3 regions of the Streptomyces sp. PSU-S4-23 genome follow, and region 2 is predicted to be linked to each of the others. Evidence: riboswitches for the same ligand, from Rfam matches in the RefSeq annotation. Region 2 holds a riboswitch; each other region holds the start of a gene.
What was found. Region 2 has a riboswitch for cyclic di-AMP ahead of ACZ79I_RS29935 (M23 family metallopeptidase). Riboswitches for the same ligand answer to the same signal wherever they lie in the genome.
Positions count from the first base shown of each region.

Region 1 (2,253 bases), 1.5 Mb from region 2:
CGACCAGCGCGAGGAGGACGCGAGGTCGGTGTGCTTCGAGTTCGGGACGGCCGGGGAGACCCGGGTGCTGGGGCGGCCCCGGGTGCGGTTGCGGCTGACCTGTCCGGTGCCGTGCGGCCAGGTGGCCGCCCGGCTGTGCGACGTGGCACCCGACGGGGCGTCGACCCTCGTCACCCGTGGCGTCCTGGACCTGTCCGCACGCCACGGCCGCGACCGGACGGTTCCCTGGACCCCGGGTGCCACGGAGGACGTGACGGTCGAGCTGGGCGGTGTCGGGCACGTCTTCCCGCCCGGCCATCGCATCCGCCTCGCCGTGTCCTCCGTGTACTGGCCGTGGCTGTGGCCGCAACCGGGTTCGGAGGCGGGCCTCGTCCTGGACCCGGCGGGCAGCCGGCTCGAACTTCCCCTGCACACGGCGCAGTCCGGGCCGCCCATCGTGTTCGGGGAACCGGAGCACGCCCGGCCGCTGGGCATCAGCTCCCCCGCCATGCTCGACGAGCCGCGCCCGCCCCGGCTGGTGGTCCGGGACGTGGCGAAGGGCGAGTGGCGCCTCGAACTCGCCCCGTGCCGCGAGGGTGTTCTCGTGTACCCCGACGGTCTCGAGGTCACCGAGGACGCCCGGGAGACGTACACCGTCGAGGACGCGGACGCGTTGACGGCCCGGGCCCGCTCGGACCGGTCGATCCGGATGCACCGCCCGGAGACGGGATGGGACGCCAGGGTGGAGACGCACTCCGGGATCGCCTGCACGGCGGCGGAGTTCGTCGTCTCGGACGAGGTGGTCTGCAGGGACGGGGACGAGGTGGTGTTCCACCGGACATGGGAGACGAGGATTCCCCGCACGGTGACCCCCTCCACCACGCCGGTGAAATGCCCGAATTAGTGGTATTCGGACCACATTTCCTGTGAGCTTCACCACTCGGAGAGCCGATGGCGCGAGCGGATCGCGCCGAACGGATGATCGCTGACCGATTTGCCCGAATTGCTATCTGATTTCCCATATTACCAAATTCCCCAACACGGGGAGGAAGTCAGTGAAATCGGTCACCTCACCCCGACACCACTCTTTTCAGTCATGTAGCCAACTTCCCGTCCACAAAGGGCGCGTTGGCCGCTGAGCTCAAAGCGGATCAACATCGACATTGCAGAATGTCAAGGTCATTTCGACCGGACCATGACTTCTCGCTTGTTCCGGGCATCTCCCCTCGCATACCTTCCTCTCGACCCGAGCGGATCGCCGAATCCTGCCGCCGCTCGAGGGCCCATCCACCGATGACGGCAGGAGCGGGGGACCCAGGTAAGTCGCCGAGCCGGACACCGCGCCGGAACGGCTTGGGGTGAAGCCGTGCCCTCGGGACCGAGGACACGGCCGGGCACCTCCCAGCCCGAACCCGACAGCTCACCTCGCAGGCGCCGGAGAGGAAAACGACATGCCCGCTTTCGCCCTGCCCGTACGCCGTCGGAACGACCGGTCCAAGGCCACCCGCGTCCGCCGCACCCTCGCCGTCGCGGCGACCGCCGCCGCGGTGCTCGCCCTTCCCGTCGTCGGCGCGACGAGCGCCTCGGCCGCCACACCCGCCACCGGAGCGGCGACGGCCACGACCTACCGCGGCGGCAGCCTCGACGGCTGGATACGTCAGTCGCTGACCGTCATGGCGAAGAACGGGATTCCCGGTTCCTACAACGGGATCTACCGCAACGTGATGCGCGAGTCGGCGGGCAACCCGCGGGCCATCAACCTCTGGGACTCCAACGCCGCGAAGGGCATTCCGTCCAAGGGCCTCCTGCAGGTCATCGACCCGACCTTCCGCGCGTACCACGTGCCCGGCACGGCGTACGACCCCTACGACCCGGTCGCGAACATCACGGCCGCCTGCAACTACGCGGCCCACCGGTACGGCTCGATCGACAACGTCAACAGCGCCTACTGAGCCCGAACAGTCTCTCGAGGACGACGGCGATGCCGTCGTCCTCGTTGGACAGGGTGACCTCGTCGGCGACCGCCTTGAGTTCGGGGTGGGCGTTGGCCATGGCGACGCCGTGCGCGGCCCAGTCGAACATGGGGATGTCGTTGGGCATGTCGCCGAAGGCGATGGTCCGCGACGGGCTCAGGCCCAGATGCTCGGCCGCCAGCGCGAGCCCCGTCGCCTTGGTGATGCCGCACGGCTGGAGTTCGACGGTTCCGGGCCCCGACATGGTGACCGTCGCCAGGGACCCGATCGCACCGCGGGCCGCCACCGCCAACTCGTCGTC
Region 1 covers NZ_JBVMUU010000002.1:5,044,997-5,047,249, reverse strand. The annotation lists gene ACZ79I_RS23130 (CocE/NonD family hydrolase) at 1-883, shown strand, start outside; cyclic di-AMP (ydaO/yuaA leader) riboswitch at 1,258-1,428, shown strand; gene ACZ79I_RS23125 (transglycosylase SLT domain-containing protein) at 1,431-1,931, shown strand; gene ACZ79I_RS23120 (HAD family hydrolase) at 1,915-2,253, opposite strand, start outside.
Region 1: it holds a riboswitch for cyclic di-AMP, as region 2 does, so the genes downstream of both, ACZ79I_RS23125 (transglycosylase SLT domain-containing protein) here and ACZ79I_RS29935 (M23 family metallopeptidase) in region 2, are expected to answer to the same signal.

Region 2 (2,253 bases):
TGCGCGAGGAGAAGGGCTACACCTACGGTGTGCGGGCGTTCGGCCAGGTGCTGCGCTCCGCGCCCGACGGCACCGGTGCCGCGATGCTCGCCATCAGCGGCTCCGTCGACACGCCCAACACCGGCCCGGCGCTCGACGACCTGTGGAAGGTGCTGCGCACCCTCGCCGCCGAGGGGCTGACGGACGCCGAGCGCGATGTCGCCGTGCAGAACCTGGTGGGGGTGGCGCCGCTCAAGTTCGAGACCGCGGCCGCCGTCGCGAGCACGCTCGCCGACCAGGTCGAGCAGCACCTTCCCGACGACTACCAGGCGGCGCTGTATCAGGCGCTCGCCGCCACGGGCACGGTGGAGGCCACGGCCGCGGTCGTGAGCGCCTTCCCGGTGGACCGTCTGGTGACCGTCCTGGTGGGCGACGCGGCGAAGATCGCGGAGCCGGTCAGGGCGCTCGGCATCGGTGAAGTGAGCGTCGTGGCGGCCGAGTAGCACGGCGGGCACGCGCGCGTGCAGCCATGAGGGGACACCCGCGCACGGCAGCGGCGTCCGAGGGGACACGCGCGCACGGCAGCGGCGTCCGAGGGGTCCCGGTGACCACACGGTCACCGGGGCCCTGCCGTCGGGGATTTGTCCGCATTGCCATGGAGGCTGCCCTTCTGCCCTGTGGGATGCGCTACAAATCCCCTGCTCGGTTTGTCGCGGGAATCGGGGCCCGCTTAGCGTCTGTCCGGCTGTCCGTCAGGCAGTAGGCCGCGTCCGCGGCACCGGACAGTCATCGCCGAGTCCCCGTACGGCGCGAGCCAGGGGAGCCGGGGACCCACCGCAGTCCCTGGGGTGAATCGGGCCCTGCCCGTAGGAGACCTTCCTGCTCCGAACCCGTCAGCTAACCCGGTAGGCGAGAGGGAAGGAAAGGACCAGTCACTTCATGGCGTTCACCTGCGCCACCGGGAAGCACCGCCGTCCGAGCCGCGTGAAGCGCACGACCACGAACGCCATGGGCGTCGCGGCGCTCACCACCACCGGTGTCATCGGCACCCTGTCCGCCCCCGCCCTCGCGGCCGGCAACCCGGTCGAGCAGACCGGACTGATGCAGGCCGTCACGCTCGGCGACTCGGTCGCCGAGAAGATCGGCGCCCAGGCCGCCGCCCAGAAGCAGGCCGCCGAGCACAAGAAGGCCGAGGAGGCCGCGCGCAGGAGGGCCGCGGAGACGGCCGCCAAGGAGCGCGCGGCCAAGGAGCGCGCCGCCCGTGAGGCCGAGCGCAGGCGCCTGACCGCGTACGTGGCGCCGGTCTACGGCTCGTACGTCTCCACCGGTTACCGCACCGGCGGCTCCCTGTGGTCCTCCGGCACCCACACCGGCATCGACTTCCACGCCGCCACGGGCACGCCCGTGCACGCGGTCGGCGCCGGTACCGTCGTCGAGGCGGGCTGGGGCGGTGCGTACGGCAATCAGATCGTCATCAGGATGAACGACGGCACCTACACGCAGTACGGCCATCTGTCGTCCATCGGCGTCTCCGTGGGCCAGCGGGTCACCCCCGGCCGGCAGATAGCCCTCTCCGGGGCCACCGGCAACGTGACCGGGCCGCATCTGCACTTCGAGGCCCGTACGAGCCCGGAGTACGGCTCGGACATCAACCCCGTCGCCTACCTCCGGGCGCACGGTGTGAACGTCTGACCGCGCGCCCCGAAACGGGGCGCGGGTGCCCGATGACCCCGGCCGGCGAGCCGGGGTCATCGTCGTTTCCAAGGGCGGCTGTCCAAAAAATATCCATGGATTCCGGCCCGCCGTCGGAAATTCCGGCCCGCTGCAATAGAGTCGGTTGAACAGGCGTCAATCGGCGACGTTTCACGGGGATTAAGGCGGAGGTCGGACATGCGTATTCCGGCACACTCGGTATGCACGGCGATCCGTGATGACATCGTCGCGGGTGTCTACGAGCGGGGCAGCCGGCTCACCGAGGAACTCCTCGCACGTCGCTACGGTGTCTCGCGCGTCCCCGTGCGCGAGGCCCTGCGCACGCTGGAGGCCGAGGGCTTCGTCGTCACCCGCAGGCACGCCGGCGCGTGCGTGGCGGAACCCAGCGAGCGGGAGGCCGCCGACCTCCTGGAGATGCGGATGCTGCTGGAGCCGCTCGGGGCCGCGCGGGCCGCCCAGCGGCGCACCGAGGCCCATCTGAAGGTGTTGCGGGGCCTGGTCAGGCTGGGGCAGGAGCGGGCCAGGAAGGGCAGTAGCGACGATCTGCGCTCGCTGGGCGGC
Region 2 covers NZ_JBVMUU010000002.1:6,572,290-6,574,542, forward strand. The annotation lists gene ACZ79I_RS29930 (M16 family metallopeptidase) at 1-482, shown strand, start outside; cyclic di-AMP (ydaO/yuaA leader) riboswitch at 760-906, shown strand; gene ACZ79I_RS29935 (M23 family metallopeptidase) at 919-1,671, shown strand; gene ACZ79I_RS29940 (GntR family transcriptional regulator) at 1,870-2,253, shown strand, end outside.

Region 3 (2,253 bases), 5.7 Mb from region 2:
GCGCGAGGTGAGCCACCGATGCTGCCGCCCGAACTCCCCCCGCTGCCCGCGCTGACCCGCGCGGAGGCCGAGTTGATCGACCGTTACCTCGATGTCGTCGACCTGCTCGGCCGTGTCAACCCGGCACACTCGGGTGACACCTACCGGGGACTGCGCGCAGCCCAGGCCCTGGTGGGCAAGGCCGCGGCCCTGCGCGACGCGCTGACGCAGATGCACCTGCGCGGGGAGCACGAACTGCACGGCCCGACCCTCGCCCGCGCCCTGCGCGTCCTCGACGGCGAACGCCGCACGGGCCGCGTCGCCCTGCCGCCCGGACCGGAATGAGCCGATCCCCCGGCGCCTCCGGGGGAATCGGCGGACAACGGCCTCGCGCCCCGGGCCGGAAGGGTGAGCCGGACAGACCGCTGCGCAGGCATGCCGGACGGACGGCCGTCCGTCCGGCGCGGCTCAAACGGGCCAAATGGTGTACCCCAGACCGGAGTAGAGACGGCTCCGGCCCCAGGCCCGCAGGAGTCGCACAACACGGCTGCCCACAGGGCGCAAGGCGGGACTCCGATGCAGGTCGGGGCCTGGTTCATGCCCTCAACTTCCCCCGAAAAGAGGGTTGTCCACCCGAACGAGTGAGTGGTGAGTAACGCCACAAATCACCGATTCCATTGTGATTTTCGGACCCTGGTAGGTGAAGATCCCTTCCTGACGACAAGCCCCCGCCACCGCGGCGGGGCGGTCCGGGCGGACGCCGAATCCTGCCGCCGCCCGGACGACCGGTCGACAGGAGTGGATCGGCAGGAGTGGAGGACCCGGCAAGGCGGGCCACCGGAGAGATCCGGACGGTCCTTGGGGTGAAGCCGCGCGAGCGGCCGGGCTACTTCGCCAGTCCGAATCCGACAGGTCATCCTTCACAGGCGGCTGACGAAGGGTTGCGCATGGCTGCGCTCAATCGTGTCCCGTCGCTGCTGACCCGGGCCGGCACCGCCTCGGCCCTCACCCTCGCCGCCGTCGGCGGCGGCATCGCTGTCCCCGGCGTCGCCACCGACGCGGCCGCCATGACACCGGCCACGAAGGCCCTCCGGGTCGCGGCGTCGAAGAAGGGTGCCCCGTACAAGTGGGGTGCCACCGGACCACGCCGCTTCGACTGCTCCGGGCTCACGCTCTACGCCTACAAGAAGGCGGGCAAGAAACTGCCCCGCACGGCCGCGGCGCAGTACAACAGGACGCACCATGTCTCGTCCTCGCACCGCAGGGCCGGAGACCTGGTGTTCTTCCACTCGGGCCGGAACATCTACCACGTCGGCATCTACGCCGGGAAGGGAAAGATCTGGCACTCCCCGAAGACCGGGGACGTGGTCAGGCTCCAGAAGATCTGGACGAAGAGCGTCTGGTACGGACGGGTGAGCTGATGCGGCCGGCGGGGCGACGGCCCGCTGCGCCGTCGCCCCGCCGTGGCGTGACCAGGGCCGTAACGGGAACTCGTGCACCATGGCCGACCGAGCTCCCCACCAGGCGCGGCGCGAGACTCCCCTGGAGCGCGCCGACCGCAATTTCGCCGAACTGCTGCAGGAACTGCGCGTCACCCAGACCGGGGTCCAGATCCTGTTCGCGTTCCTGCTGACCCTGGCCTTCACCCCGCGTTTCCCCTCCCTGGACACGGTCCAGCGCGTCATCTACGTCACGACGCTGCTCCTCTCCGCGCTGGCCGCGGCCCTGTTCACGGCGCCCGCCGCGCTGCACCGCTCGCTCTTCCAGCAGAACGCCAAGCCCGTCATCGTGCGGGTCTCCTCCCGTCTCGCAACGATCGGGATGGGCGTACTGATGCTGGCGCTCACCGGCTCGGTGCTCCTGGTGGTGGATGTGTCGCTCGGCCGGGCCGCCGGCATCGCCGCGGGCGCGGGGACGTTCCTCGTCTGCGTGGGCCTGTGGCGCGTCCTGCCCTGGCTGCTGGGGCGCGGGGTCCTGCCGGCACCACGGGATCGCGGAGCGGGAGCGGACCGGGGCGGGCCGGAACACTCCCGGTGACCGCCGGGCGGGCCGCAGCCGGTGCGGAGGGGGTGCCGCCGGGGCCGGGCACCCTGCGCGGCGTCCCGGTCGCCCACCGCACCGGCGAGGCCGGTGCCCGCGCCCCACGCCTTCCGCGTGCCGCCGCGGGGGGCCTTCGGGCGGGTGGCGGGGCCCGCCTGTGTCTGAGGGCCCGGGCCGGGCCGCCGCGGCCGTCACGGCTCCTGCTGCCCTCCCGCCGCGACGGACTGGACCCGG
Region 3 covers NZ_JBVMUU010000002.1:921,831-924,083, forward strand. The annotation lists gene ACZ79I_RS04985 (ATP-dependent Clp protease proteolytic subunit) at 1-11, shown strand, start outside; gene ACZ79I_RS04990 (hypothetical protein) at 19-324, shown strand; cyclic di-AMP (ydaO/yuaA leader) riboswitch at 728-923, shown strand; gene ACZ79I_RS04995 (C40 family peptidase) at 927-1,400, shown strand; gene ACZ79I_RS05000 (DUF6328 family protein) at 1,480-2,016, shown strand; gene ACZ79I_RS05005 (ATP-binding protein) at 2,211-2,253, opposite strand, start outside.
Region 3: it holds a riboswitch for cyclic di-AMP, as region 2 does, so the genes downstream of both, ACZ79I_RS04995 (C40 family peptidase) here and ACZ79I_RS29935 (M23 family metallopeptidase) in region 2, are expected to answer to the same signal.